2 regions of the Geobacillus sp. C56-T2 genome follow, and region 2 is predicted to be linked to the other one. Evidence: riboswitches for the same ligand, from Rfam matches in the RefSeq annotation. Region 2 holds a riboswitch; the other holds the start of a gene.

Region 1 (15,800 bases), 200 kb from region 2:
AGGCAAGATCATCGTCCAAACGCCGCTTGTCGGCGGCGCTTACGGAGGCAAAGCTCCGGTGCAGCTTGAGCTGCTCGCCTACCTCGCCGCGAAGGCGGTCGGCGGCCGGAAAGTGAGCGTTTGGAACAGCCGCGAACATGACATGGTCACCTCGCCCGTCCATATCGGATTGGAGGCAACGGTCAAAATCGGCGCGACAAACGACAGCGTTTTCAAAGCGATGGAAATTCTCTTTTTGTTTGACGGCGGCGCTTATTCCGACAAGGCGATTGACATCAGCCGCGCCGCGGCCGTTGATTGCACCGGCCCGTACCATGTCGAACACGTCTGGTGCGATTCGCTCTGCGTCTATACGAACCGGCCGTATGCGACACCGTTCCGTAGTTTCGGCCATTGCGAGCAGTCGTTTGCTGTTGAGCGTGCCATTGACGAATTGGCAAAAGCGCTGCAGCTTGACCCGTGGGACGTGCGGCGCAAAAACGTCATCCGCCCAGGGCATACGACCCCGACGCAAGTGCGGCTCACGAAAAGCAATGTCGGGGATATGGCGGCCTGCCTCGACCGATTGCGTGAACTGATGCGCTGGGACGAGTGGCAACGCGTCGAGCTTGACGCCTATACTGTGCGGGCCAAAGGCATCAGCGGCGGTTGGAAAACGTCAACGATTGACACTGACGCGAGTTCCGGCGTCATTTTAACGTTCAATTCAGACGGCAGCGTCAACCTCATTTCCGGCGTCGTCGAAATCGGCACAGGCACGAAAACGGTGCTCGCGCAAATCGTCGCCGAGCGGCTGAACATGAACGTGGACGATGTTCATGTCAAAATGGACATCGATACACAAACGACGCCGGAGCATTGGAAAACGGTCGCCAGCCGCGGAACGTTTATGGCCGGGCGCGCGGCCTTGGCCGCCGCCGATGACGCCATCCGCCAGCTGAAAGAGATCGCCGCCTGCGTGCTGCGAGCCTCACCCGCCGATTTGGAAGTCGGCTTCGGGCGCGTCTTTTTGCGCGATGACCCGGCCATTTTCATCCCAGTAAAAGACATTGCCTACGGCTACAAATTTCCCAACGGCAACGCCATCGGCGGACAAGTGATCGGGCGCGGCCACTATATTTTGCGCCACTTGACCCCGCTTGATCCGGAAACCGGCGCCGGAAAACCGGGACCGGAATGGGGCGTATGCGCCGAAGGAGTCGAAGTGGAGTTCAACCGCCGCGACTACACGTACCGCGTTGTCAAAGCGTACGCGGTCATCGATGCCGGCAAGGTGCTCAACCCGAAAGCGGCGCTTGGCCAGGCGATGGGGGCGATGAGCATGGGGCTGAGTTTTGCCAGCCGTGAAGGGTTTCTTTTTGATCAAGCCCAACGTGTCTTAAACCCACAGCTGCGCACGTACCGGCCGATCCGCTTTGGCGAACATCCCGTCTACATTGTCGAATTTGTCGAAACGCCGCAAATCGACGCTCCGTACGGTGCGCGCGGCATCGGCGAACACGGCTTGATCGGCATGCCCGCCGCTTTGGCAAACGCCTTATCGCTTGCCGCTGGTGTGCCGCTTAACGAACTGCCGCTCGTTCCCGAACTCATTTGGCGGAAACAGAAAGGAGACGGCTATGGTTCCCTTTGATTTTGCCTACTATCGGCCACAGTCGATCGCTGAAGCGACGGCGCTGTTTCTCGAACTGGAACAACAAGGAAAACAGCCGCTCTATTACAGCGGGGGCACCGAGATCCTCACCCTATCGCGCCTCGGCTTCGTTTCTACCGCCGCTGTCATTGATATTAAGGAGATTCCCGAATGCCGGGTGCTTGACGCCGACGGGGATCCTCTCGTGCTCGGGGCAGCGCTGGCGCTCACCGAGCTCGAAGAAACGAATCCGTTCCCTTTGTTGACAAAGGTGACCAAAGAAATCGCCGATCGGACGGCGCGCAACCAAATTACACTCGGCGGCAACTTATGCGGGCAAATTTTTTATCGTGAAGCAGCGACTGCGCTGCTTGTTGCAGAAGCAGACATCGTCATCGCCGGGCCAGCCGGCGTCCGTCAAGCCCGCATCAATGATTTATTTCATCAACAGCTGCAGCTGGGCCGCGGTGAGTTTGTCGTCCAGTTCAAGGTTGACCGCGCCACCGCCATCCTGCCCCATTTCCATCGCAAGCGCCGCAAACAAGGTGAAGTCGGCTACCCGTTGGTGACGATTGCAGCGCTAAAAAAAGACGAGGCCGTTCGCGTCGCTTTCAGCGGCATCTGCCCGTTTCCGTTTCGCTCGGCTGACGTCGAGGCGCACCTCAACGACCGGAACCGCCCGATTGGCGAACGGATCCAAGCGGCGATCGCCGCCTTCCCGCGCCCGATTTTGCATGATATTGAAGGATCGGCGGACTACCGTCTGTTTGTCGCCGCCCAACTGTTGGAAGATGCGCTTCACGAGTTAGGGGAATCCATCTAGGAGGCCGGTGAAAAACGGCTGATTCCCTTGCTCAATGCGGGGGCGAAAAGCAGGGGCGATGCAACGAGGGTTTTCTCATTGAAAAATGGCAGTCTAAAGCCGTATTTCCGATGAAATCACCAGCCTCTTAGACGGGAGGTGCACATGCACGATGGAAGAACCGACAAAACGGGAGCTTGTGTTGCACATTAACGGGGAGCAACGAACCGTCGTCGTCCGCCAAGCGGAGACGCTGCTGTTTGTTTTGCGCGATCACCTCGGGCTGACCGGCGCCAAACCGGGGTGTCTAAACGGGGACTGCGGCGCCTGCACCGTCCTCGTCAACGGCACGCCGATCAAATCATGCATGATGCTGGCGATCGAAACGGTCGGCAAACCGATCACGACGATCGAAGGGCTCGATGATGCTCCTATACAGCACGCCTTCGTCCGCCACTTCGCTTTTCAGTGCGGCTACTGCACGCCGGGCTTCATCATGAACGCTCAGGCGCTCATCGACCGGCATCCGGACGCCGATGACGCGATGATTCAAGAATGGCTCGAGTCGAACATTTGCCGCTGCACGAGCTATCAAGAAATTGAAGCGGCGGTCAAAGAAGTGCTCAAAGCCAGCAAAACGAGCGTGACGCGCTAGCGCCATTTCCAGCTGACATCGCCCCAAGCAGCCGGCGGCACAAAGAGTCGGCCAAGAACGCTCAGCTGTCATAGAAGCGTTTATCGGCTCAAACAAGAATTGAAACAAATGAAAAAGCGAGTCAACATGATCTTGCAAGAAGCGGGAGAAGAATGGACGAAGGAAGACAAACAAGGGCGCGGTGAATCACCGTTGTCGATGCGTTTTTGGCGTTTATGGGCATCGGGGTGGTCGATCCGATTTTACCGGTCATTGCCGAAAGGGGGGTGTGGTGGCACGCTTTGTCCGTCAAAGCCCCGTTTATGGTCGCCATGGCGCTGGCCGCCTTTCTTTTCCTAGCTTGGCGCAAAGGTGAGCCGTCGGAAACGAAAGCCGCCTAACCGCCGCGCATAGCAGCGCAATCAGCACCGCCACCCCACCCCCGTTTCGCAGCTGAAAACGGGGTGGGGTAGTTTCGTTTGGTGCGTTCTTCTCTAGCGATCTGTTTTCTTCTCGCGAATCATCACTCCGCGCCGCTTCATCTCCTCAATATACACATCCCCTGGAACGATTTGTTCAGGCGGATAGACGCCGCGCTTTTGGATGATGCCGCGGCCGATCAGTTGGGCGACAGCCGAAATCGTGTACGCTGTCGTCCGCGCCATCGCCGTCACGTTGTTTTCGCGGTCGTTGAATGTGACCGTCTCATATTCGAGCACCGTTTCCTTTCCTTCTTTCCGCCCGCCGACGATCACCCGAAGCAAGACGACATCGTCTTTCCCTTTTAAATCAAGAAGCGGCGTCAAGACGGCCAGCAGCACGTCGCGCGGCTTGATTGGGCGCCCGCCGATCTCCACTTCAAAATCGTTGCGCGTCAAGTTCAAGTCAACGAGGAGTTTAAATTTTTCCGCGTGGCCGCGATAGCGGATCGTTTTATACTCAAGCCGCTTCAAGTTCGGAAACGAGCGCGACAGCGTCGATGTTCCCCCTGAAGTATGAAACGCTTCAAGCGGCCCAAACCGTTCAAAATAAATCGGCTCGATCTCTGAAAGGGACGGAACTTCCTGCACCTTGCCGTCGCGGATGATCAAAGACGGATCGGTGTAATGATCAAGAAGCCCTTCCAACGAAAACACATGGTTGTACTCGAGCGGCGGATCGGGATGGACGGGAATGCCGCCGACATACAGCTGAATCGATTCGACTTCATCGAGTTGGCTCGCTCCATAGCCGGACAAAATATTAATCATGCCGGGAGCGACACCTAGGTCAGGAATGATCGTCACCCCCGCTGCCTGGGCTTGATCATGGAGCTCCAACACGCGGTCGGTAATATGGCCGATATGCCCCCCTAAATCGACCGAGTGAACACCGGAGGCGATCGCTGTTTTCGCCACGGTTTCATTAAACCGATAAAACAGCGCATTGACCACCACATCATGCTTTTTCATCAAAGCGGACAGCTGTTGCTGATCGCCAGCATCCGCTTGTACTGCCGAAAGTTTTTCCGATTGGAGTTGCCGCGCGGCTCGCTCCGCTTTCGTTCGATCGACATCCGCCAAGGTGACGGCTTCCACCGCTTCGCTTTGCACTAAATCACGCGCTGCTTCCTTTCCCATCAACCCTGCGCCAAGCACGAGCACTTTCATCGTTTCTCCCTCCTGTCACCGATTGTTGATCATGCGCTCGCGTTCTAGAAGGCTGGTGATTTCGTGCAAAATACCGCTGAGTTCCACCCATTTCTCAATGAGAGAAACCTCGCAGAATCAGCTTTCTTTTCTGAATGAAAATGCCTCCGATTGGTGTGTGACATCGGTTTTTCACCGGCCTTCTAGGAGACCGGTGATTTAAGGAGGCAAGCCGCTTATCAAGACCGTTTCTTAAATAGAAAAGCCTTGTCGCATCAGGATCGCCTTTCAAATGCTCCCCCATTGCTCAAAAGAAACAACCGTTTTTCACCGACCTTCTAGGAGGCTGGTGATTTAATCGTGGATACCGCTTTACAATGTTATTTCGCATTTCGAAAAACCTTGTTGCATCGGTCCTGCTTTTCGCTCATTCTCCCATTGATGAAAGGAATCAGCGGTTTTCACCCGCCTTCTAGACGCTCTTCCCTTTTGCCGCAGATGCCCTTCCTTTTGGCTGTCCGTCCTCCTCGTCGGCCGCCGTTTTTCCGTTCCGCGCCGATGGCAGCCCGGTTCAGTCAGCCGTATCAATTTGCGCCCGCTGCAGTCTGCCGCTGAAATCGACATAAATGCTCCGCCACTCGGTGAATACGTCAAGCGCGGCGACGCCGGAGTCGCGATGGCCGTTGCCCGTCCCTTTCGTACCGCCAAACGGCAAATGAATTTCCGCACCCGTAGTGCCGGCGTTGACGTACACAATGCCGGTGTCCAAATCGCGCATGGCCCGAAACACGTTATTGACATCGCGCGTGAAAATCGCGCTTGACAGCCCATAATCGACGCTGTTGTTGACATCGATCGCTTCGTCCAAACTGCGGACGGAAAGGATCGACACGACCGGGCCGAAAATTTCTTCGCGGGCGATGCGCATCTTCGGCGTGACATCGGTGAAAATCGTCGGTGCGTAGTAGAAGCCGCGCGCATAGTCGCCTTCACGCAATATATAACCGCCCACAAGCAGCTTCGCTCCTTCTTCTACGCCAATACGCACGTAGCGGTCGATTTTTTGCAACGCTTCTTCATGGATGACCGGCCCTACCTTGACCGTTTCATCCAGCCCGTTGCCGATTTTCAATGTTTTCACGGCTTCAAGCAGACGCCGTTCAAGCTCCTGTTTCACCCGCTCATGGACAATGACCCGGCTGCACGCGGTGCATCGCTGCCCCGAGGTGCCAAAGGCGCTCCAAATAATGCCGTCGACCGCTAGCGACAAGTCGGCGTCATCCATGACGATCACCGCGTTTTTCCCGCCCATTTCAAGCGAAACTTTTTTCAACAGCCGTCCGCATGTTTCCGCAATCATCCGCCCGACTTCATTCGAGCCGGTAAACGAGATGACCTTGACATCCGGATGTTCGACGAGCGCATTGCCAGCTGTCGGCCCGTCGCCATGGACAACATGAAACACTCCCGGCGGCAAACCCGCTTCTTCAAAAATGCGCGCCAACTCCTGCGCCATAATTGGCGTTTCAAGCGCCGGCTTCCACACGACCGCATTGCCGGCCACAAGGGCAGGGAATGACTTCCAAGTAGCGATCGCGATTGGGAAATTCCACGGCGTGATGATGCCGACTACTCCGACTGGCACCCGAACGCTCATGGCGAATTTATCTTTCAACTCCGATGGCGTCGTGTCGCCGAACAACCGCCGCCCTTCCCCCGCCATGTAAAACGCCATATCGATGCCTTCTTGCACTTCGCCGCGCGCTTCCTCAATCACTTTGCCCATTTCCATCGTCAACAGCCGAGCCAGCGCCTCTTTCCGCTCTTGAAGCAGCGTCCCGACTCGATACAAAATTTCCGCGCGTTTCGGCGCCGGCACGAGCGCCCATCGTTTTTGCGCTTCCTTGGCTGCCTGAACCGCCTCATCGATATCTTGGGCCCCTGACATCGGCGCCTTGGCGATGGTTTCCCCTGTCGCTGGATTGATCACCGGCGCCCACCGCCCGGTGCTCGGGTCTTTCCATTTTCCATTGATGTAGTTTTGAATGTTCATCGCCTACTCCCCCCATTTTCGCGCAATGGAATGATGGAGCCGAATCGCGGCATTTCCCGGCTCCGTGGCCGGGAACACCTTTGCGGCCGCCTCCTTTTTCGAACCATCCAACCGGCACATCAACATTGGCAACGGTGAATATTTTTTGGAACAATCGCCGTTCCCAACAAACGGCTTCCGTCCGCGGTCACAGCGATTGCCGCGCCCGCAACTCCTGCATCGTCGTCGAGACCGAAAGACAATCGGGATCAGCCAGCACTTCAATGACCGTCGGGCGTTTGGCCGCCAGCGCCGCGCACAGCGCCTCTGTGAACTGCTGTTCCGTCTGCACTTGGAAGCCGAGCCCATTCAAACATTCCGCCAAGCGGGCAAACGGAACGCTCCCCAACTCCGTGCCGATGACCCGACCCGGAAACCGCAGTTCTTGATGCATGCGAATCGTCCCGTACATGCGGTTGTTAAATACGACGGAGATGATCGGAATACCATACCGGACAGCTGTTTCCAACTCTTGCATCGTCATCATAAATCCGCCGTCCCCCGACAGCGACACAACGGTTCGGTCGGGCAATGCCAATTTGGCGCCTATGGCCGCCGGCATGCCGTATCCCATGGCTCCGGACGTCGGCCCGATATACGTATGGCCTTCGCCAAACGGGAAAAACGTATGAAGCCAGCCGGCAAAATTCCCCGCGTCGTTTGTGAAAACAGCGTTGTTCGGCAAATGGCGTGCGAAACTCGCCATGGCCGCTTCATACACATTGCGCGGTTTTTCTGGCAGCGTTGCGGTTTGTTCGTACTGCTCCCGCCGTTTTGCCACCCATTCTTGCCAGCTCGGCCGCACCGCAATCGTCAGCAGGCGGGATAGCGCTTCCCGACAGTCGGCCCAAATGGCCACGTCCGGCGCGCGCACTTTTCCAACCCCATCGCTGTCCAAGTCAATATGAATGAGCGTCTGATCGGGAGACGGGACACGGTAGTCTTGCGTAGTCACCTCCGATAACCGTGTGCCGAGCGCAATCACTACATCAGCCTGCTCCGCTGTCTCCCTCACCGCTTTTGGCGCTCCCAAGCCGAGATGCCCGACGTAGCACGGGTGGTCGTGGGGAAATACGTCATGGCGGCGGAACGCTGCCATCACCGGCAACGAATACGTTTCAGCCCATAACCGCAGCAGCGGCTCCGCGCCCGCCCACTTGACACCTCCGCCGGCGATCACGAGCGGCCGCTTGGCGCGCGTCAGCCAAGCTTCGACTTCCCGAACGTCCTCGTGGCGCGGAGCCGGCTTCGGCACTTGGGTGGAAGCCATCACAGCTTCCGGGACGGTTTGCCAAAGCACATCCTCCGGCAGCGAAACGACAACCGGACCGGGTCTGCCCGTCTTCGCGGTGCGAAACGCGCGCTGCACCAGCTCCGGCACTCGTTCGGCGTCGCGAATTTCGACCGTCCATTTCGCGAGCGGGCGAAAAAACGCCTCCAAATCAACCTCTTGAAAACCTTCCCGGCCAAGAAAGCGGCTGTCCACTTGCCCTAAAAATACGACCATCGGCGTGGAATCTTGCCTAGCCGTATGGACGCCGATCGCCAAATTGGCCGCGCCGACCGCCCTTGTTGCTAAGACGACGCCGCATGTCCGCGCCGCTTTCGCATACCCTTCCGCCATAAACGACGCTCCTCCCTCATGGCGGGCAGAAATGAACTCAATCGACGGCTCTTCATAAATGGCGTCAAGCAACGGCAAGTAGCTTTCCCCAGGCACACCAAACACATGGCGGATCTGTTCCTGTTTTAGACATTCCACAATGACCTTGGCCACCGTCACGTTTCGGATCGTTCGTTTCATGGCGCCAGCGCCTCCCCATTCACTCGTTTCCACCGCTCCAATGCTTGCTCGAGCCGCTCAATCGGCGCCGAGAGCGAAACGCGGATGTACCCTTCTCCAGCCGGGCCAAACGCCGTTCCCGGTGTGACGATAATCCCCGCATCATCGAGCAGTTGGGTGGCAAATGATTCGGATGAGTACCCTGTGGGAACGGGAACCCATAGGAAAAAAGTCGCCTTCGGACGCTGCACGTTCAAGCCGAGTTCGCGAAGCCCTTCCACCATCCTGTTCATGCGCGCTTCATAAACCAAACTGTTCGCTTTCGCAAAAGCCTGCCCGTTCGTCAGCGCAGCAGCGGCCGCTTTTTGAATGGGAATGAATTGACATGTGTCGATGTTGCTTTTGATGACCGAAAGCGCTCGAATCAGGTGTCGGTTTCCCACCACATACCCGATGCGGCAGCCCGCCATGTTATAGCTTTTCGACAATGAACCAAATTCGACCGCTACCTCTTTCGCCCCGTCCACCTGCAAAATGCTCGGTGACTGAAACCCGGCGAACGTCACCAATGAATACGCGGCGTCATGGGCGATGAACAGCCGATGCCGGTGCGCGAGGGAAACGGCCTCGGAAAACACGCCGATCTCGGCCACGGCCGCGGTCGGATTGCTTGGATAGTTGAGGAGCATCAGCTTCGCCTCATCATACACGTCGGGAGAAAGCGCAGCAAACTGAGGCGCGTAACCGTTTTGAGCATCCAAAGGCAGCGCCCGGCTCCGCCCGCGGGCAAAATGAACCGCCGTTCGATAAACGGGATAACCGGGATCCGGCACAAGCACGAGCTCTCCCGGCTTCAGAACCGCTTGCAACAAATGAACGATCCCTTCCTTCGAGCCGATCAAAGCGAGCACTTCCGTTTCCGGATCGAGCACGACCCCGTATTCCCGCTCATAAAACCGGGCGACCGCCTCCCGATATTCCTTGCAACCGCCATACGGCGAATACGTATAATGTTCCGGCACCTCGAGCTCTTTTTTCAACACCTCGATGACAAAGGAGGGCGGCGGCAAATCGGGAGCGCCGATCCCCAAATCAATGACATCGACCCCTTGCTTCACCAGCTCCTCTTTTTTCCGTTGAAAACGGGAAAACAAATAAGGCGGCATCGTCTCCACAAGATCGGAAAACAAAGTCAATCCCCTCCCTCCTCATGCCCCTTCGTTTCAGTGTATGCGCCCACTCACTGCTCACATGCCCATTCCTGATCCCGCCCGCATTGACATCTCCCAATTCTCAAAGAAACGTTCCATGGGCAGCGCGATCTGCCCCACCCGGGGATGAAAATCTCACGCCGGTTCGGCATTTTCACAGAAATGTTACATGGGCAACATTTTGCCCTCCACCACCGGGGATGAACATCGGCGTCAGTCCTGCACTTTCCCAGAAAAGGTCCATGGGCAGCGTGATCTGCACTCCACCTGGGGATGAAAATCAACGCTTGCCGACGGGATTTTTACAGAAAAGATCCATGGGCAATGGTTTGCCCTCCACCCAGGGATGAAAATCCGCGCCAGTTCAGCATTTTCACGGAAAACGCTTCCAAAACAACGTGCTCAGCCATACAAATTCGGAGGCGCTTCGAAAAGTCTTGCATTTCGTCGTTGGCCCATAAAAAGAAGCGGCCAGCACCATCTATCGTTCGATGACGCAACTGGCCGCTGTCTATGGAAGCGAAACGCCGGCGAAGGCGCCGCAATAGACTGCGCAGTTTTTCCTTCACAAATTATGTTATGACTAGAAATTTACCCCTTATGCCATTATCATAACGGATAAAAAATAATTTGTAAATATATTTTTATTCTATATTTTCTGCATAATCGTATACTCTTGCCCAACTGGCGGGCTTCCGGGCTTTCATACGTTCGTCGGTCCTGAATGGACTTGTCATTGATACAGAGAAGCGCCCTTCTGAACAAATTCCTTCGCTTTCGCTTGCATGCCGTCTTCTTTCATTTTCCGCTGCAGCTCATGAGAAATGCTCATCGAGCAAAATTTCGGCCCACACATCGAACAAAAGTGGGCGGTTTTCGCCGCGGCAGCCGGTAAAGTTTCGTCATGGTATTCACGGGCGCGCTCCGGGTCAAGCGATAAATGGAATTGGTCGTTCCACCGAAACTCAAAGCGCGCCTTTGAGAGCGCATCGTCGCGCTGCTGGGCGGCCGGATGTCCTTTCGCCAGATCAGCGGCATGGGCGGCGATTTTATAAGCGACTACCCCGGCACGCACATCCTCTTTGTTGGGCAGCCCTAAGTGCTCTTTCGGCGTGACGTAGCAAAGCATCGCCGTTCCATAAGCCCCAATGATGGCGGCGCCAATGGCTGACGTAATATGGTCATATCCGGGCGCGATGTCGGTGACAAGCGGCCCTAACGTATAAAACGGCGCCCCATGGCAAATTTCCTGCTCCCGCTCGACATTTTCGCGAATTTTATGCATCGGAATGTGTCCCGGCCCTTCGATCATCACTTGCACGTCATGCTTCCAGGCGATGGCCGTCAACTCCCCGAGCGTCTTGAGTTCGGCAAACTGTGCATCATCGTTCGCATCGGCGATGGAACCCGGCCGCAGTCCGTCTCCGAGCGAAATGGCCACATCATACTGGCGCAAAATTTGGCAAATATCTTCAAAATGCGTATACAAAAAGTTTTCTTGATGATGCGCCAAGCACCATTGCGCAATGATTGAGCCGCCGCGCGAGACGATGCCGGTCACGCGGCTGGCGGTGAGCGGAATGTAGTGAAGCCGCACCCCAGCATGAATGGTCATGTAATCGACCCCTTGCTCGGCTTGCTCGATCAGCGTTTCGCGGTACACGTCCCATGTCAGCTTCTCGGGCGCTCCCCCGACCTTTTCGAGCGCCTGATAAATCGGCACCGTTCCTACCGGGACCGGCGAGTTGCGGATAATGTACTCGCGCGTTTCATGAATGTGCTTGCCCGTCGATAAATCCATCACCGTATCGGCGCCCCAACGCACCGCCCACAGCAGTTTTTCTACTTCATCGTCAATCGATGACGAAACAGCCGAGTTGCCGATATTGGCGTTAATTTTTACATGGAAGCGGCGGCCGATGATCATCGGTTCGCTCTCCGGATGATTGATGTTGGCGGGGATGATCGCCCGCCCCGCCGCCACTTCCTGGCGGACAATTTCCGGATCGATTTGTTCGCGAATCGCGACAAACTCCATTTCTGGCGTGATGATCCCCCGTTTGGCGTAATGCATTTGCGTCACCGCTTTTCCTGGCTTCGCGCGCAAAGGTCGGCGGGCAAAGGGAAGCGCCAGCGAACGAGGGACGACCGCCCGCGGCTCCGCTTCTTCGACATCGGCGCGCTCAACGATCCAGCGATGCCGGAGAGGTGGCAATCCTTTTTCGATATCTGGCTCAAAATGAGGGTCTGTATACGGCCCTGTCGTGTCGTACACACGCACGGGCTCGTTTTCCACTTCGCCGTGGGCTGTCTTCGTCGGCGACAGCATAATTTCTCGCATCGGCACGCGCACGTCCGGACGCGATCCCTCGATATACACTTTGCGGCTAGATGGGAATGACATCAATGTGCGGATGTTTTCCATGCATGGATCCCCTTTCCTTTGATTTCATCGACTGGATCCATGCCATCACGCTTGGAAGAAGGCAACCATCCAAAAGGGAAAGAGAGAGGACGAGACAAAACAAAAACAGGTTCCGACAACGGAACCTGATCGAAGGCAAAAGGGCAAACGAACATGACACGTCCATCTGTTCCCGCTGCCTGCTTCCCTACGCTGGCATGACCCAGATCAGGTTCAAAGGGTCAAAGAACTTCATCGCGTTCTTTTCTCAGCCCGGCTCTCGGACTCCCCTAGCAGATTACGCGTATGACGCGATCACAGCTCATTTTTTCTCATTGTATCGCATCGTCAGCCGGCAGGCAATCTTTTTTTCACTGCCGACTGGGGCGAGATTTGGCCCCCTCCTTTCGTATCCACGTTTTTTAAATCACACCGAAAAATGCTTCAGCATCGTCCGCATCTCGTCCGCCATTCGGCCCAACGATGCTGACGAAGAAGCGATTTCTTCGACGGAAGCCATCTGCTCTTGCGTTGCCGCCGATACGTTAGCGGTGCTGGCGGACGATTGTTCTACAATATCGGTCATCTGTTGCAACGCTTCATCCACATGACGAACATGACCTGTCATCTGTTCAAGCGCCAGCGAAACTTGTCCAATTTGTTCGCTCACCTGCCCCACCGCCTCACGGATATGGGCAAACGATTCCCCACAAGCATGGGCAGCGTTCAGTCCATGCGCCACTTCCGAGACGACCCGTTCGGTGGAAGCGATGGCCCGCTTCGTCTCTTCTTGGATGTAGCCGATCAGCTCAGAAATTTGCTGCGCAGAACGAGCCGATTGTTCAGCCAGTTTTCTCACCTCGCCGGCGACGACGGCAAATCCTTTCCCTTGCTCACCAGCGCGCGCCGCCTCGATCGCCGCGTTGAGCGCCAGCAAGTTCGTCTGTGAGGCGATGCCCGTAATGGCCTCGGTAATTTGTCCGATCTCGTTCGATCGTTCCCCAAGCGCTTTGACGATCTGGCCTAGCGATTGGACATGACCGTAAATAAACTGCATTTGCTCCGACATTTTCTCCACCGATTGCTCCCCAGACTCGGCCTTTGCCGCGGTTTCCTGGGCCCGATGAGTGACATCTTTTGTCCGACGGTCCACATCGCCGAGCGTTCGGGAAATGGTATTGACTGCCGCCGCCGTGCCGCGAACAGCACTAGTCTGCTCTTCGGCATGAGACGCCATCGTTTCCATGGTGGTCGCGATTTGTTCGGTAGCTTTTGTCGTCTGTTCGGCGACAGCGGCAAGCTGTTGCGAATATTGCGCGACTTCCTCGGCATGATGCTGGATGCTTTTCATAACTTCTTGCCATGCGTCCGCCATATGATTTAACGATGCCGCGATCGGCCGCAGCTGGCGCACACGGTCCAATGGCACGCGCGCCGTCAAATCCCCCTCCGTCATCTTCTCTAAGTGGCGGTTAATAACGGCGATCGGCGCAACAAACCGCCGGTAGTTGAGCGACGCGGAGATCAGACCGATCAGGGTGCCAAACAGCACGGTGGCCATCAACGTCCATCCAAGCGCTGCACCATGAATGCCATTCGCTAGGCAGACCCCCGCGCCAATCGCTGCCGTGCCCGGAATGACAACAAACAGCGTGCGGATGATATAGCTCGTTAGCGACAAACCATTTCTCCTCCTTCTTTTGTCACGTCAGTCGTTTCATGGTGATCACTGCATGAAATCGATTCGCTGCCGTGCGTTCATGTAAATTTTACCGATATAAGAACTATACTTAATGAAAAATGATCATCGGAACAACTTTTTTTATGCCTCAAGCCTCTTTGCCCCCCCAACAACCACGTTTTTATCTTTTTGAAATTTTTCTCAAGCGCATGAATATGTATTGCTGGCTAAGCCAATTTATTCGACGTTGCAATAAAAAAATCCTCCCGATTTCCGTCGAAAACACACGAAATATGAATTGGATGAACACCGTTGCCAAAAGGCCGGTGAAAAACCGCTGTCACACACCAATTAGAGGCATTTTCATTCAGATAAAGAAAGCTGATTCTGCGAGGTTTCTCTCATTGAGAAATGAGTGAAACTCAGCGGCATTTTGCACGAAATCACCGGCCTTCTAGAAGGCTGGTGAAAAACCACTGATTCCTTTCATCAATGGGAGAATGAGTGAAAAACAGGATCAATATGGTAAAACCGTACCCGCGATGAAATCGCCAGCTTTCGAAGGACGCGGGAGCTGACTGAGAGGCAAAGACACGTTTTATCAAGGCTTCGCTTCTTGAGAGTCAGCGCCGACGTCCTCATCCCACATCGCAAATCTGCGAGCAAAAAGAAACAGGCCCCCATTTGGAAGCCCGCTCGTTTCCTTGTTTACGCCGTCGGCTTTTCTGTTGTCACATACGTCCCAGCGATAAAATCGTGAATCGATCGTTTGTCTTCTCTTGCAGCTACCATAATCGCACTAATAATAAGACCGATTCCAAAAGTAACAAAATAAACAAGTCCACCGACAAACGAACGCAAAAACATCGTGCCAAGGCTGACTTTGCCCCCGTTGACTTTCGCGATTCGAATGCCAATCATCCGTTTGCCGACCGTATAGCCATACCAAACCGCTGGAACTACTAGAGCGTAAAGAATGTTGGCGACCGAGGTAAACCAGTTCGTTTCCCAATTTCCTGTGATGAGATAGCCGATGATCGAAATGGGAATGCCGACTACAATCGCATCCAGCACATTCGCCAACAACCGTTTCCAAAATCCAGCCGGACGGTTCATTTCCATCTGTCATTCCTCCTTTTACTCCGCTGATATCATTCTATTCTTGATGAACGGCGGAATTGTCTTTATTTTAGCAGACATTTTTCCAATGGAAAACATTTTTTCACCATTCATGACCGCTAAAACGTTCTCTAGCACGAGGACGTAACCGCGCGGACGATAAGGTCGGTGACGGCTGCCACGAGCAAATCGGCGGCATCGCGCCAAAAAACAAGGCTGATTTTGCCAGGCTTTTCTCACTGAGAAACAGATGGGATCGCACTATTTTGTACGGAATCACCGCTCCTTGATCGCCGGCGCTGTTTCACTACCATAATTTCGCAGCCACTGCCGAAAAATCGTCCGGGAGCGGCCCTTTTTGGACAAAATAACGGCGCAAGCGCGATAACAGCGCTCGTTCATCGAGCGAAACATACGGCGCGATCACATCGCGAAACGTCTCAATTTTTTGACGCACTGAACCCATCTCCTCCCCTTCGATGGCTCCGTCCGAATACAAAATGAGCGTCGCCCCCGGTTCATAACGAAGCCGCCCGCTCTCGACAAAAAGCCGCGGGAGCAAACCGATCGGCGCACAGCCGCGGTCCAACTCCGCCACTGTTCCATCCGGCTGAAACAAAAATCCAGGTGGATGACCGGCCGAGGCATATTCGATCATTCGCTCCTTCACATCGACCAGCACATACATCGCCGTAAAATAATACGTCGTCCGCCCGTTTTCGTGATACAGTTGGCGCATATGGCGGTTGAGCTCCTGGAACACTTCGTTCGGAACGATTCCCTTGCGGATGACCCCGTTCAGAAGTGAACGAA
Region 2 (15,800 bases):
GGGCCTGATCTCGGTTCTAGGAGCCGCAGGGTTCGCCATTTTGGCTTTAAGCCGCGGCGAGTCGGTCAACGCCATGTGGTTGATCGTCGCTGCCGTCTGCACGTATGCGGTCGCCTATCGCTTCTACAGCCGGTTTATCGCCCGCAACGTATTTGGTCTTGATGATAACCGGAAAACGCCGGCGGAAGTGTTCAATGACGGAAAAGACTATGTTCCGACAAACAAATGGGTGTTGTTCGGGCATCACTTCGCCGCCATCGCTGGCGCTGGACCGCTTGTCGGGCCGATTTTGGCCGCGCAGATGGGGTATTTGCCGGGGACGCTTTGGATTGTGATCGGCGTTGTGCTCGGCGGAGCGGTGCAAGACTTTGTGATTTTGTTTGCTTCGATGCGCCGCAACGGGAAGTCGCTTGGCGAGATGATTAAAGAGGAAATGGGGCCGGTGACGGGCTTTATCGCAGCGCTCGGTATTTTGGGCATTATGATTATTTTATTGGCGGTGTTGGCGCTCGTCGTTGTGAAAGCGCTTGTCGGAAGCCCGTGGGGGATGTTTACGATCGCCGCGACGATCCCGATTGCGATTTTGATGGGCATTTATATGCGCTTCATCCGTCCAGGGCGCGTTGCTGAAGCGTCGCTTGGAGGATTTGTGCTGTTGATTTTGTCGATCGTGGTCGGGCAATATGTCGCGGAGCACCCGACGCTCTCGGCGATGTTTACGCTAAAAGGGGAAACGATCGCCATCTTAATGATCATTTATGGCTTTGTCGCTTCGGCTTTGCCGGTGTGGCTCTTGTTGGCGCCGCGCGATTATTTGAGCACGTTTTTGAAAATTGGCACGATCGTTGGCCTTGCGCTTGGCATTTTCGTTGTCACGCCTGACTTGCAAATGCCGGCGGTGACGAAATTTATCGATGGCACTGGTCCGGTGTTTGCCGGCAATCTGTTCCCGTTCTTGTTCATTACGATCGCTTGCGGCGCGGTGTCTGGATTCCACGCGCTCGTGTCATCCGGCACAACGCCGAAGATGATTGAGCGTGAAAGCCATGCGCGCCCGATCGGCTACGGCGCGATGCTGATGGAGTCGTTCGTCGCGGTGATGGCGATGGTGGCGGCTTGCGTCTTGACGCCGGGAGCCTATTTTGCCATCAACAGCCCGGCGGCTGTCATCGGCACGGATGTTGTCCAAGCAGCAAAAGTCGTGTCATCGTGGGGATTTACGATCACCCCCGATATGCTGACGGAGCTGGCGAAAGACGTCGGCGAGCAAACGGTGTTATCGCGTACGGGCGGGGCGCCGACGTTGGCGATCGGGATGGCGGTCATTTTATCAAGCGCCATCGGCGGCAAGGCGCTCATGGCGTTCTGGTACCACTTTGCCATCTTGTTCGAAGCGCTGTTCATCTTGACGACTATTGACGCTGGCACGCGCGTCGGTCGTTTTATGATCCAAGATATTATGGGGACGTTCTACAAACCGCTCGGCAAAACGGATTCGCTCGTCTCGAACTTGATCGCCACGACCCTTTGCGTACTGGCGTGGGGCTACTTTTTGTATCAAGGCGTCATCGACCCACTCGGCGGCATCAACACGCTCTGGCCGCTGTTTGGCATCGCCAACCAAATGTTGGCCGGCATCGCTTTGCTGTTTGCTACGACGGTGCTGTTTAAAATGGGGAAAAAAGCGTATGTCTGGGTGACGCTCGTGCCAACGACGTGGTTGCTTGTCGTCACGCTGACGGCCGGGTATCAAAAACTGTTCCATGAAAATGTCAAAATTGGTTTCTTGTCGCATGCGAAACTGTTCCAAGACAGCTTGAGCCAAGGCAAAATTTTAGCGCCGGCAACGAATGAGGCGCAAATGCGGCAAATTATTATGAACGACTACATTGATGCGACATTGTGCGCGATTTTCATGCTCGTTGTCATTGCTATGCTGATTTCCGCGCTCAATATTTGGATCAAGGTGCTGCAAAACAAACACGTGCCGCTCAAAGAAGCGCCGTACGTGCCGCGCGACGGAGAGGGAGCGAAGCACTATGCCTAAATGGCTGAAAAACGTTTTGGCTTATCGCCGCCAGTTTCTAGATTTGCTTGTCGGCGTGCCGAGCTATGAAAAATATGTCGAACATATGAAAACCCATCATCCTGGCGAGCCGATCAAGTCGCGGAAAGAGTTTTTCTGCGAGGCGCAAGAGGCGCGCTACAATGCCAAAGGCGGCAAAGTGTCGCGCTGCTGCTAGCGGCCTCGAAGGAAGAAGAGGCACGTCCTCTTCTTCCTTTTTTCTTCTTGCCCACGGTCATGGCGTTTCCATGGCCGTACGGCAGGATACGAGATGGCTTAGAGGTCCGGTGAAAAACAATGATTTCCTTGAGCATGCCTGTTTTTCATTCAGACAAAGACCGATTTCATATAAGGTTTCTCAAATTCAGAAATCCCTCTGTTCAACCGAATTTCCTGTTAAATCACCAGTCTTTTAGGTAAGGAAGGAGTGAGGGATACGATGCGCGTTCTCGTTATTGGAGCGGGGGCTGTCGGCGGCTATTTCGGCGGACGGCTGCTGGAAAAAGGGGTGGATGTTGCCTTTCTTGTTCGCGAGAGGAGAAAACGAGAGTTGGAAGAACGGGGGCTCGTCATCCGTAGCGTGCACGGTGACGCCGTGTTGAGGCCCAAACTGATCGTTGCGGGGGAGGACACGATGGACCGTTTGACGTTGTCGTGTTTGCAAGCAAAGCCTATCATTTGACCGGCGCGATCGCTGATGCCAAACCGTATGTCGGAGAGGCGACGATGGTGTTGCCGCTGCTAAATGGCATCGCTCATATGGAGTCGTTATGGGCGGTCCTCGGGCGTGAGAACGTCCTTGGCGGGCTTTGCTTTATGAAGAACGCTTGGCTGCTCGGCGATGAAATGGGAAAACGTCGTCCGCTTGGCGGGAGTCGGTCTGCTCTCGGCCAAGCGGCTGTTTTTTTGGAAAAGAGAGTTGTGCACGACGGAGATGTGTTGTACAGTTAATAGTGAAAACGTGTGCACAAAGGAGGAGCAGCCTTGAAGAAAACGTGGTGGAAAGAGGGCGTCGCCTATCAAATTTATCCGCGCAGTTTTATGGATTCCAACGGCGACGGCATTGGCGATCTTCGCGGCATCATTGAGAAGCTCGATTATCTTGTCGAGCTTGGGGTCGACATTATTTGGATTTGCCCGATTTACCGCTCGCCCAATGCCGATAATGGATATGATATTAGCGATTATCAAGCGATTATGGATGAATTCGGAACGATGGCCGACTTTGATGAGCTGCTCGCCGAAGCCCATCGGCGCGGGTTGAAAATCATTTTGGATTTGGTCATCAACCATACGAGCGATGAGCACCCGTGGTTCATCGAATCGCGCTCATCGCTGAACAGCCCGAAGCGCGATTGGTATATTTGGCGCGACGGCAAAGACGGGCGCGAGCCGAACAATTGGGAGAGCATCTTCGGCGGCTCGGCATGGCAATACGATGAACAAACGGGACAGTATTATTTGCACATTTTCGATGTCAAGCAGCCGGATTTGAATTGGGAAAACGATGAGGTGCGCCGGGCGCTGTATGACATGGTCAACTGGTGGTTGGAGAAAGGGATCGATGGCTTCCGCGTCGATGCCATTTCCCATATTAAGAAAAAACCAGGGCTTCCCGATTTGCCGAATCCGAAAGGGCTGAAATACGTGCCGTCGTTTGCCGGCCATATGAATCAGCCGGGGATTATGGACTATTTGCGAGAGCTCAAGGGGCAAACGTTTGCACGTTACGATGTAATGACCGTCGGGGAGGCGAACGGCGTGACGGTCGAGGAAGCCGAACAATGGGTCGGAGAAGAGCATGGTGTGTTCAATATGATTTTTCAGTTTGAACATTTAGGGTTATGGCAACGCCAAGCTGATGGATCGATCGATGTTCGGCGGTTGAAGCGAACATTGACGAAGTGGCAAAAAGGGCTGGAAAACCGGGGCTGGAATGCGCTCTTTTTGGAAAATCACGATGTGCCCCGCTCCGTGTCGACATGGGGGAATGACCGCGAGTATTGGGCGGAAAGCGCGAAGGCGCTCGGCGCGCTGTACTTTTTCATGCAAGGAACGCCGTTCATTTATCAAGGCCAAGAAATTGGCATGACCAATGTTCAGTTTCCTCATATTCACGATTATCGTGATGTCGCGATCTTGCGGATGTATGAACTGGAGCGGGCCAAGGGGCGCGCGCATGACGAGATCATGCGCACGATTTGGAAAACAGGTCGCGACAATTCACGCACACCGATGCAATGGTCTGCCGAGCCGAACGCTGGATTCACCACGGGCACCCCGTGGATTCAGGTGAACGATAATTATCGGACGATCAATGTCGAAGCCGAACGGCGCGACCCCCATTCGGTCTGGTCGTTTTACCGGCGAATGATCGAGCTTCGTAAACAACATGAACTGCTTGTTTACGGAACGTACGATTTGCTGCTGGAACATCACCGTTCGATTTATGCATATACAAGGACGCTTGGGAGCGAGCGAGCGCTTGTCATTGTCAACTTGTCGGAGCGGCCGGCTCTGTATCGTTATGACCCGATTCGCCTCCAATCGGACCATTTGGCGCTGAGCAATTATCCGGTTCGGCCGCATAAAAACGCCACTCGTTTTATGATGAAGCCGTATGAAGCGCGGGTTTATCTCTGGAAAGAATGAGAAGGAATTGGTTCGGTCGGCGTCGAATGGATGTCTAGAGGGCTGGTGAAAAACGGTTGTTTCTCTTGAACATGGGGGAGCGTGTGAAAGGCGATCCGGATGCGACAGGGCTTTTCTATTTGAGAAACGAGGCTGTTAAGCGGCCTGTTTCCTTAAATCACCGGCCTTCTATAGAAAGGAGAGGAGCAAGATGACGACCATCGACCCGATCCGTTATCCTATCGGAACGTTTCAACCGCCGGCGGCGTTTTGCGGCCAAGAGGTAGAGGAGTGGATCAAAGCGATCCGTGAACACCCCGGCGCTTTGCGGGAGGCGGTGAGCGGATTGAATGAAGAGCAGTTGAACACTCCCTACCGCGACGGCGGGTGGACGATCGCCCAAGTCGTTCACCATTTGGCCGACGCGAGCATGAACGCGTTTTTGCGCACGAAATGGGGGCTGACGGAGGAACACCCGCTGGTAAAACCATTTGCCGAAAGTGAATGGGCCAAAACGGCGGAGGCGCGCTCGCTGGCTATCGAACCTTCGCTCGTATTGCTTGACGGTCTTCACGCTCGGTGGGCAGCGCTGCTGGAAGCGATGACCGAAGCCGATTTTCACCGCACCGTTCGGCCGGAAGGAGCGGCGAAGGAGATGCCGCTTTACGTATTGACGGCGTTGTATGCATGGCATGGGAAGCATCATACGGCGCAAATTTTGGCGTTGCGCCAACGGAAAGGATGGTAAAACGCCGCTGCGGTCGAAGGAACGGAGGCCTCATTTTGGTTCGTTGGATTCAAAGCGTTGCGAGGCGTTTGTGGCCGGCACCTGCAATGGCAAGCAAGGAAACGTAATGGGTTCGGATCAACGGTTTAGCCGTTGTTTAGGCTCTGTTTTTACACACCTTTTGTCCTAGGATGGAGCGGCCTTTATCCGTTTAGCCTTTGTTTAGGATCTGTTTTTCCACAGATCCTTTTTGTTTTTTTTTCGGAGAACGGGGATGTCAAGGAATGGGGCGCTTGGCAATATCGTTTCGCCAATTGAAAAGTTTAGTCACATCGGTTCTTCTTTTCCTATGTTCCTCCTTGATCAAGCAGGGAAGCTTTTTTCCGCCTTTTTAGAAGGCTGTGATCTCCGAGCGCATACACGTTCCCTGCATCGTTTTTCAAGCGGAAATCCCTTATGGCATCGGCTTCATTTTTCACACGTTTCCCGATGGCGATCAGGGGAAGCGCGGTTTTTCTCCGCCTTTTTCGAAAACAGAAGGGAACCGATCATTTCCCTTACACAAACGCATACAGTATGTTATACTGACAAATATTGAGGGACACGAAAGATAGGAAGGGGAGAGATATGGGTGCGCAACAACAACCGGTGGTGACGGAGCAGAAAGAGAAAATTTGGACGCGCAATTTCCTGTTCATTTGCCTCGCCAACTTTTTTGTTTTCCTCGGATTTCAAATGACGCTGCCGACCATCCCGCTTTTTGTCGAGCATTTAGGTGGCAATGATCAGCTCATTGGCCTCGTTGTTGGGATTTTTACTTTTTCGGCGCTCGTCGTTCGGCCTTTCGCTGGCCATGCGCTGGAGACGAAAGGGCGGCGGTTTGTGTTTTTGCTCGGATTGCTCATTTTTGTCATTTCTGTCGGATCCTACAGTCTGATCTCGAGTATTTTCTTTCTCTTTTTCATGCGGGTGATCCAAGGAATTGGCTGGGGGTTTTCGACAACGGCATCCGGCACGGTAGCGACCGATATCATTCCGGCGAGCCGCCGCGGGGAAGGGATGGGGTATTACGGGCTGTCGGGAAATATCGCCCTCGCCTTTGGCCCGTCGCTTGGACTTGCGTTGGCGGCCTCTATTCCGTTCAACCGCTTATTTCTGATTTGTGCGGCGCTTGGTGTGGCTTCTTTGGCGTTTGCCGCGGCGATTACATATAAAAAAGCGGAGGCCAAGCATGGCCAAAAGGAAAGCAAATGGGATCTTTACGAAAAGACGGCTTTGATTCCATCTGTGCTGCTTTTCTTTTTAACGGTGACCTTTGGCGGCATCGCTTCCTTTTTGCCTTTGTATACGGCGCAAAAAAACATCGGCGGCTTGCAGCTATATTTTTTGCTTTACGCGCTCGCTTTAATGGTGACGCGGACGTTCGCCGGTCAGTGGTATGACCGGAAAGGGCATCGGGCTGTCTTTCTCCCCGGTGCCGGGCTCATTTTGTTGGCGATGCTGTTGCTCGCTTGGCTGCCGGGGGAATGGGCGTTATTGGCTGCGGCGGTGCTGTACGGTTTTGGGTTTGGCATGGTGCAGCCGGGGCTGCAGGCGTGGTCGGTGGAGCGGGCGCCTGTTCATCGGAAAGGGATGGCGAACGCGACGTTTTTCTCGTTTTTTGATTTAGGAGTTGGCATTGGGGCGATGGTGTTCGGCCAGATCAGCCATTGGTTTGGGTATCCGGCCATTTACTTATCAGCGGCTTGTTCCGTGCTCGTTTCGATGTTCGTTTATTTGGCCGTGCTGCGCAAAGAGCAGCCGTTTCCGCCGCGCCAAGGAAACAAGGCGTAGGGAAGGGGCGCCGAGGGGAACAACGGCTTCTAGGAGGCTGGTGAAAAACGGTTGTTTCTCTTGAGCATGAAAGGCGCTCCTGATGCGACAAGGCTGATCCATTTGAGAAACGGGTTTGATCAGCGGGCTTGCCCCCTTAAATCACCGGCCTTCTAGAAGGCCGGTGAAAAATCGCTGTCACACACGAATCGGCGGCATTTTCATTCAGAAAAGAAACTTGATTTTGCAAGGCTTCTCTAATTGAGAAACGGATGGAATCAGTAGTATTTTGCACTAAATCACCAGTCTTCTAGGAGGCTGGTGATTTAATGGCGTATACGGCTTTACAATGTCATTTCTCAATTTAGAAAAACCTTGTTGTATCGGGCCTGCTTTTCAATCATTCTTCCATTGATGAAGGGAATCAGCGGTTTTTCACCAGCCTTCTAGGTGCTGCCTCGTTTCCCCTAAACCCCTGTGCTCAGCCTGTGGGCTGGGCCATGAGGAGGAAGCTCGTTTCGGAGAAGGCCATGGTTATTGTTCGTAATAAAGAAGTTCCGCTCTCCATGTCCCGTCTTGATCACCTGACAAGCAGGCACGGTGACAAGAAGAGCGAACGATGCTGCGGAAAATAAAATGACACTGATATCGTTATCGCCGGGAGCGGACTTCGTAAATAGCGAATTTTAAATAATCTCCTTCTTCAGCGGCGAGCAGTTTTGGATGATCGTAGCCGGCGCCGCCCCAATAGACTTGGCGGAGCACTTTTTTGGCGTCAAACGCCGCAGCGGCGATCATCTCTTGAAACATATGCGGGCGGACGTGGTATGAGCAGCTCGAAGTGACAAAAAAGCCGCCGTCTTTGACGAGTTTGAGCCCGTTTAAATTAATATCCTTATAGCCGCGCAGCGCCTTTGGAACGGCATAGGCCGATTTGGCGAACGCGGGCGGGTCGATGATGACGACATCCCACTGTCGGCCGGCGCGCACGGATTCGCGCAAATAGTCGAAGGCGTTGGCGACGACAAAGTCGATGTTTGTAAAGCCGTTTAAGGCCGCATTGCGTTTCGCCGTCTCGATGGCGTGTTCGGAAATATCGACAGCGGTGGCATGTTTCGCGCCGTACAGGCAGGCGTTCAACATGAACGACCCGGTATGGGTGAAGCAATCGAGCACGGTCGTCTCCGGGCCGATCAGCGGGCGGAGCGCGGCGCGGTTTTGTCGCTGATCGAAGAAAAAGCCGGTTTTTTGGCCGTTTTCAATATCAACGATGTATTGAACGCCGTTTTCTTCGATCACGACCTCGGTTTCCGCTTGTTGATACCAAAAGCCTTTTTCTTGTTTGAGCCCTTCAAGCTCGCGAACGGACACATCGTTGCGCAAATAGACGGCTTTGGGGGAAAACACTTCCAGCAAGCCGCGTAAAATCCAGTCTTTGCGCCGCTCCATTCCAAGCGTCAATATTTGCACGACAAGGATTTCTTCGTATTTGTCGACGATCAGCCCCGGCAGAAAATCGGCTTCGCCGTAGATGGCGCGGCAGGAGCGAACGCCGGGGATCATCCGCTCACGATACGCCCACGCTTGGCGAATGCGCTCAACAAAAAAGCGCTCATCCAATTCGTCATCGGGGTTTTGCGTCAGCACACGGACGATGATTTGCGAGGCGGGGTTGATGTACCCTTTCGCCAGCCAATAGCCTTGATGGTTATAAACGTCCACGAAGTCGCCTGGCGTGATGTCGCCTTCAATGCGGTCGACTTCGCTTTGGAAAATCCATGGATGGCCTTGTTCAAGCCGTTTTTTTCGCTGCCGTTTCAAAATGACGTTTGCCACTCTGTTCACTCCTATCCGGTAGTCAATCGTTGCGCTTTTATCATAGCGAATGGCGGTGGCCGACGCAACGTTGGCCGGAAAAAACGGTTGACAACGGGAACGGCCGTGATATGATAAATGTAAACAAGGAAATAGCATCATTGCGATCCACTAGGGGGGCCTTTAGAAAGGCTGAGATCAAAGTGTGCCTTTGAGACCCTTAGCACCTGATCTGGGTAATGCCAGCGTAGGGAAGTGGAGGAGTTGCACGAAGGCGGGCTATGTCCTTTTTGCCTAGCCAAACGGTGAGCCCACGCCGCTTTCTTTACGCCAATCCGTAAAGGAAGCGGCGTTTTTATTTCGATGAAAAAGGGGGAGAAACCATGTCTTTTGCCAAGCGAGTGCGCGCAGCGGCCGACCCGATTTGGCAGGCGAGCTTTCGCCATCCGTTCGTTCAGGAGCTCGGCCAAGGAACGCTTGAGCGTGAAAAATTCCGTTATTATGTGATGCAAGATGCGTATTACTTGCGCCATTTTGCCCGTGTGCAGGCGCTCGGAGCCGCCAAGGCGCCGGATCTGGCCGCGACCGCCCGGCTCGCCCATCACGCGCAGAGCACCTGCGAGGCGGAGTTGTCACTGCATGAAACGTTCGCTGAGCTGCTTAACATTACGGAAGCGGAGCGGGCGGCATTCGTTCCCGCGCCGACGGCGTACGCGTATACTTCCCATATGTACCGGGCGGCGTACGAAGGGCACTTAGGCGATGTCATCGCCGCCATTTTGCCTTGCTATTGGCTGTACTATGAAATCGGTGAACGCTTAAAAACGTGCCAGCCGAACGATCCGATTTACGAAAAATGGATTGGCACATACAGTTCCGACTGGTTCCGTTCGCTTGTCGAAGAACAGATCGCGCGCTTGGATGCCATCGCTGAGGCGGTCACCGAGGAGGAGCGCTCCCGGATGGAGCAGCATTTCTTAATCAGCAGCGAATATGAGTATGAATTTTGGGACATGGCGTACCGGCTCGAACGCTGGCCGTCCGCGCGACTGGCGGCAAGCCGTTGACGTGGGCAAAACGAACAAAGGAGGGACATTGAGATGGAACGGAAGGCAAAAGGGTTGAAGATGGCCGACATTTTAACAACGATTGTGATTGCGATTGTGTTCGGGGTGATTTACAAAGTATGGGGGCCGCTGTACGATATGGTGAAAGTGTTTGGCTTCCATGCCGATCAATTGATTTATGGGATGTGGTTTATCGCCTCATCGCTCGCCTATTTGCTCATCCGCAAGCCCGGGGTGGCGCTGCTTGCCGAAATGGCGGCTTCGTCCGGCGAGCTGATCATGGGGTCGCAATGGGGGCTTGAAGTGCTCATTTATGGATTCATTCAAGGGTTGTTTGCCGAGCTTGTGTTTGCGGCGTTCCGCTATCGGCGGTTTGACGTGTTCGTCGTATCGCTAAGCGCGGTCGGCGCGACGGTCGGTTCGCTCATCATGGACTTTTACAAAGGCTACATTGACGCGCTCGCCCCATGGAACATGGCGCTCTTTTTGCTGGCGCGCTTTATCGGTGCCATCGTGATTGCCGGCGTGTTCGCTGTCTCGTTGGCCAAGGCGCTTGAGAAAACCGGGGTCACGCAAATGTGGCGGCCGGCTTCCCAAGACGACTATGACGCATTGAATCGATAAGGCGGCGAAGAAAAATGAAAGAAGCGGTATCGATCGAGCGGCTGCGTCTGAAATTTCCCGGGCGCGCTGGGCTTTTGTTTTGCGATTTGTCGCTTTCGATCGCTCAAGGGGAGAAAGTGCTCCTCCTTGGCCCGTCGGGATGCGGCAAATCCACGCTATTGCAAGTGATGGCCGGCCTTATTCCCAATTCGATTGACGTGCCGATGAAAGCCGAGCGTCTCGAGCGGCCGGAACGCTGGGGGTACGTGTTTCAAGACCCGGATGCTCAGTTTTGTATGCCGTATGCGGATGAGGAGATCGCGTTTGCCTTGGAAAATCGAAACGTGCCGCGCGAGCAGATGCCGGAGCGCATTCGCGCGCTGTTGGATCAAGTCGGCTTGGCCATTGCGCCGCACACCGACATTCATACGCTTTCGGGAGGAATGAAACAGCGTCTTGCTTTGGCGTCTGTATTGGCGCTGGAGCCGGATGTGCTGTTTTTGGACGAACCGACGGCTTTGCTTGACGAGGAAGGAACGAAAGCGGTGTGGCAAACGGTCAAACAAGTCGGCCGGGAGAAGACGGTCATCATCGTCGAACATAAAATTGACCATGTGCTCGATTTTATTGAGCGTATCATTTTGCTGGGGCGCGATGGTCAAATTATCGCCGATGGTGAGGCGAAAACGGTGTTTTCCCGCTATAAGCACGCCATTGGCGCCCACGGCATTTGGTATCCAGGCATCTGGGACGACTACGGATGGCCGGAGCGGCGTGCGGTCAGCGAAGAGGGCGAGGAGCTGCTTCGCCTTTCTCAGTTTCGCGGCTTTAGGGGGAAAGAGGCAAAAATTGAGGTTTCCGAGGCGGTGGTGAGAGCCGGCGAGTGGATCGCTGTCACGGGAAAAAACGGCGCCGGCAAAAGCACGTTGCTGCATGCTTTGATGCAACTCATTCGCACCGAAGGACGCTATCAGCTGTTTGGAAACGACATCAGCGAGCGGCAGCCGCTGCATCGCGATATCGCGTTTGTGTTTCAAAATCCCGAATGGCAGTTTGTCACCCATTCCGTCCGCGATGAACTCGCTTATTCCCTCAAGCTCCAAGGGCGCCCGGCGGCGGAAATCGAAGCGTTCGTTCACCGCTTTTTGGTCGAGTTTGATCTGATCGAGCAACAGGATGCGCATCCGTACCAATTATCGGTCGGGCAAAAGCGGCGGCTGAGCGTAGCGGCTTCCGTCATCGCCGGCCAGCGCCTTCTTTTGCTCGACGAGCCGACCTTCGGACAGGATGCGAAAAATACGTTCGCTTTGCTTGAACGGCTCGAATCGCAGCGCCAGCAAGGAGCGGCGGTCATCATGGTGACGCACGATGAGCACATTGTCCGCCGTTTTGCCACAAGGCGCTGGGTGATTGAAGACGGGGCGCTTGTCCGCGACGAGCCGTTGGACGTTTGCCAGTTGGCGATTGCCAAGAGGGGGATGGGACGATGAAGTGGGAAATCTCGCATCGGGAAACATGGCTTTATGAGGCGAATCCGACGCTGAAGCTCGCGGTGCTTGTCGTGCTCTTTTTGGCCGTGCTGTTGATTCACAATCCGAATGTGCTCATTAACTTGTCGCTAGCTCTTTTCCTTTTGTTTTGTTTTGGCACGGGGTATCCGGCGAACGTTTTATTCTGGATGTTTTTGCCGTTTTTCTTGATCTTTTTTTCCAGCGCCTCATCGATGATGATGTTTGGGGAAGGAACGACCACATGGTTCCGCTGGGGGCTGATCCATATTACAGCGGAGAGTTTTTGGCGCGGGCTGCATCTAGGATTTCGCGCCTTGGCGCTCGGGCTGCTTGGACTCATCTTTTCGTTGACCACCCGGCCCGTGCCGTTGTTTTACTCCTTGATGCAGCAGCTGAAACTGAAACCAAAGTATGCCTACAGCTTTTTGGCGGCGGTGCGGCTGTTGCCGATCATGCTCGAGGAGCTGCAAACGATTCGCCATGCGTTAAAGGTGCGAGGGGTGCCGCGCCAGGGCGGACTTGGCAAAGTGAAGCGCTACGCCATTCCGCTGTTGTCGCAAAGCATCCGCCGCGCCCAACGCATCGCGGTGGCGATGGAAGCGAAACAGTTTTCCGGAAGCGGTCCGCGCACGTTTTATTATGAGATCGGATTTAGCAAATACGATGGTTGGTTTGTCGCGCTGTTCGCTGCGTTCCTGTTTGCCGCTTATTACGTCGGGATCCACTATCCGTATATTCCTATCCGCGATGTGCGGTAGAAAGACAGGGATGAAGATGGGTGTTCTTCATTTGATTTCCACGGGCCGGCAGACAGCAGCGCAATTGGCTGCTATTTGTGCACGCATTCATCCGTATGCCGATGCCATTCACGTCCGCGAAAAGGGAAAAACGGCGCGCGAGGTGGCAGAGTTTGTGATCGCGCTGTTGCGGGCAGGGGTGCCGGCGCAAAAAATTATCGTCAATGACCGGGTAGATGTGGCCGCGGTCTACGGCGTCAAAGGGGTGCAACTCGCCTATCACAGCCTGCCGGTGCGCGCCGTTCGCCGCACGTTCTCGGATTTGGAGATCGGCTGTTCAGTGCATGGACCGATCGAGGCGAAACAAGCCCAACAGGCTGGTGCTCATTTTTGCTTGTACGGCCATGTGTTTCCGACGGAAAGCAAGCCGGGTCTAGCGCCGCGCGGGTTGGATGGGGTGGCGGACGTCGTTCGGGCTGTGCAAATTCCGATCATTGCGATCGGCGGCATTCATGCCGGCAACGCGCGTTCCGTTCTGAAAGCCGGCGCGGCGGGAGTGGCGGTATTGTCGGCGGTTTTTTTGGCGGAAGATCCTGTGCGGGAAGCGAAACAGCTCGCTGAGATCGTAAAGGGGGAGAGGATCGAGTGACAGCGTCTTCGTATGATGTCATTGTGATCGGCGGCGGAGTGATTGGGGCCGCTGTCGGATGGGAGCTCGCTAAGCGGCGGCATCGCGTTGCCATATTTGACATAGGGAAGGCGGGCAAAGAGGCATCAAGCGCCGCTGCTGGAATGCTCGGAGCGCAATCGGAATTTTCCGCGCCAAGCCCGCTCGTCCCGCTCGCTTTACAAAGCCGGGCGCTCATGCCGTCATTGGCTGCCGAGCTGAAAGAGCGGACCGGGATGGACATTGAATTGGTGGAAAAAGGGTTGATCAAAGCGGCGACAACGGAGGAAGAGGCGGACGATTTGCGCCGTCACTACGCGTTTTGGCGCGAGAGGGGCGAACCGGTGCACTGGCTTACCAACGAGGAAGTGCGGGAGATCGAGCCGCAGCTTCATGCCGAGGCGCTGACAGGGGCGATGTGGATTCCGGGCGATGGGCAGGTGAGCGCGCCCAACCTAGCCGCCGCCCTTGTGTCGGCGGCCGTTTCCGCTGGCGTTCATCTATATGAATATGCGGAAGTGCTGGATATTCGCTCTGGAGGCGGCGGTCATCTCGTCGATACGGCCGTCGGCACATTCGCCGCTGAGGCGGTCGTCATTGCTTCTGGAGCGTGGGCGGCTCGGCTCGGCGCCAAGGCGGGGCTTTCGCTCTCCATGTTCCCTGTTAAGGGGGAGTGTCTCATGGTGCGGGCGCACGTCCCTTTGTTGCGAACGACAGTGTTTGCGAAAAACGGCTGTTATATCGTCCCGAAGGCGGGGAACCGCTTGCTGATCGGGGCCACATCCACCCCCGGCACGTATGATCGCCGCATCTTGGCTGGCGGTCTGGCTCGCTTGTTGCTTCAAGCTGCTCATTTGCTTCCGGCCGTTGAACAAGCAGAATGGGTCGACGCATGGAGCGGAATTCGGCCGCAGACGAAAGATGGATTGCCGTATATTGGAGAACATCCTGAGCGGCCAGGAATATTCGTGGCTGCCGGTCATTACCGCAACGGCATTTTGCTTAGCGCCGTCACCGGAGCGATTGTGGCTGACTTGGTCGAGCGAAAGAAGCCGGCGTTTGATTTGTCGCCGTTCGCGCTAACGCGTCATGCCGAAGAAACGGAGGGGGTCAAATGACGTTAACGATCAACGGGGAAACGGTCACGGTGCCCGATGAAGTCAAAACGGTGAGCGATTTGCTCTCCTATTTCCAGCTTACCAATAAGCTGGCGATTGTTGAAGTCAATGTGCGCATCATTGAAAAACATGAGTACGGTACAACCGCGCTCGCCGATGGCGATCGCATCGAAATTGTTCATTTTGTAGGAGGCGGTTGAGATGCTGAACATTGGCCCATATTCGTTTTCTTCGCGGCTATTGCTTGGCACTGGCAAGTATCCGAGTTTGGAAGTGCAAAAAGCGGCGGTGGAAGCGTCAGGAGCGGAAATTTTGACGTTCGCCGTTCGGCGGATGAACATTTTTTCTCCGGAGCAGCCGAATGTATTGGAACAGCTCGATGTCACCCGCTACAAGCTGCTCCCGAATACCGCTGGGGCAAAAACGGCGGAAGAGGCGGTGCGCATCGCGCGGCTGGCCAAAGCATCGGGGTTATGTGATATGATTAAGGTGGAAGTGATCGGCTGCGACAAAACGTTGCTTCCTGATCCGGTCGAAACGTTGAAGGCGGCAGAGAAGCTGTTGGAAGAAGGGTTTATCGTGCTACCGTACACATCAGATGACGTCGTGCTGGCTAGGAGGCTCGAGGAGCTCGGCTGCCATGCGATTATGCCGGGAGCGTCGCCGATCGGGTCAGGGCAAGGCATCATCAATCCGCTCAACTTGAGTTTCATTATCGAACAAGCGACGGTGCCGGTGATCGTTGACGCCGGGATCGGCAGCCCGGCGGATGCGGCGCTGGCAATGGAGCTTGGTGCGGATGGGGTGTTGCTCAACACGGCCGTTTCTGGCGCGGCGGATCCTGTGAAAATGGCGAGGGCCATGAAGCTGGCGGTGGAGGCGGGACGGCTCGGCTATGAAGCCGGACGCATCCCGAAAAAGCGATACGCGTCAGCAAGCAGCCCGATGGAAGGAATGAGCATTGTTTGAATGAACGCTATTCCCGACAACAGTTGTTTGCGCCCATCGGCGAGGAAGGGCAAACCAACATTCGTAGGAAGCATGTGG

The links. Region 2 has a riboswitch for thiamine pyrophosphate ahead of tenA (thiaminase II). Riboswitches for the same ligand answer to the same signal wherever they lie in the genome.
Region 1: it holds a riboswitch for thiamine pyrophosphate, as region 2 does, so the genes downstream of both, thiC (phosphomethylpyrimidine synthase ThiC) here and tenA (thiaminase II) in region 2, are expected to answer to the same signal.

Annotation. Positions count from the first base shown of each region.
Region 1 covers NZ_VJWB01000001.1:396,364-412,163, reverse strand. Annotated here, with positions in the region: gene GC56T2_RS02040 (xanthine dehydrogenase family protein molybdopterin-binding subunit) at 1-1,633, shown strand, start outside; gene GC56T2_RS02035 (FAD binding domain-containing protein) at 1,620-2,456, shown strand; gene GC56T2_RS02030 ((2Fe-2S)-binding protein) at 2,608-3,090, shown strand; gene GC56T2_RS17700 (hypothetical protein) at 3,306-3,470, shown strand; gene GC56T2_RS02020 (saccharopine dehydrogenase family protein) at 3,564-4,718, opposite strand; gene GC56T2_RS02015 (aldehyde dehydrogenase family protein) at 5,269-6,750, opposite strand; gene GC56T2_RS02010 (thiamine pyrophosphate-binding protein) at 6,938-8,593, opposite strand; gene GC56T2_RS02005 (aminotransferase class I/II-fold pyridoxal phosphate-dependent enzyme) at 8,590-9,768, opposite strand; gene thiC (phosphomethylpyrimidine synthase ThiC) at 10,517-12,208, opposite strand; TPP riboswitch at 12,376-12,489, opposite strand; gene GC56T2_RS01995 (methyl-accepting chemotaxis protein) at 12,615-13,868, opposite strand; gene GC56T2_RS01990 (RDD family protein) at 14,577-14,990, opposite strand; gene GC56T2_RS01985 (SpoIIE family protein phosphatase) at 15,295-15,800, opposite strand, start outside.
Region 2 covers NZ_VJWB01000001.1:598,990-614,789, forward strand. Annotated here, with positions in the region: gene GC56T2_RS03070 (carbon starvation CstA family protein) at 1-2,047, shown strand, start outside; gene GC56T2_RS03075 (YbdD/YjiX family protein) at 2,040-2,243, shown strand; partial or broken gene GC56T2_RS03080 (2-dehydropantoate 2-reductase N-terminal domain-containing protein) at 2,505-2,887, shown strand; gene GC56T2_RS03085 (glycoside hydrolase family 13 protein) at 3,050-4,717, shown strand; gene GC56T2_RS03090 (YfiT family bacillithiol transferase) at 4,908-5,444, shown strand; gene GC56T2_RS03095 (MFS transporter) at 6,051-7,256, shown strand; gene GC56T2_RS03100 (class I SAM-dependent rRNA methyltransferase) at 7,887-9,071, opposite strand; TPP riboswitch at 9,214-9,321, shown strand; gene tenA (thiaminase II) at 9,434-10,117, shown strand; gene GC56T2_RS03110 (ECF transporter S component) at 10,151-10,741, shown strand; gene GC56T2_RS03115 (ABC transporter ATP-binding protein) at 10,756-12,210, shown strand; gene GC56T2_RS03120 (energy-coupling factor transporter transmembrane component T family protein) at 12,207-12,989, shown strand; gene tenI (thiazole tautomerase TenI) at 13,006-13,617, shown strand; gene thiO (glycine oxidase ThiO) at 13,614-14,753, shown strand; gene thiS (sulfur carrier protein ThiS) at 14,750-14,953, shown strand; gene GC56T2_RS03140 (thiazole synthase) at 14,955-15,722, shown strand; gene GC56T2_RS03145 (thiazole biosynthesis adenylyltransferase ThiF) at 15,719-15,800, shown strand, end outside.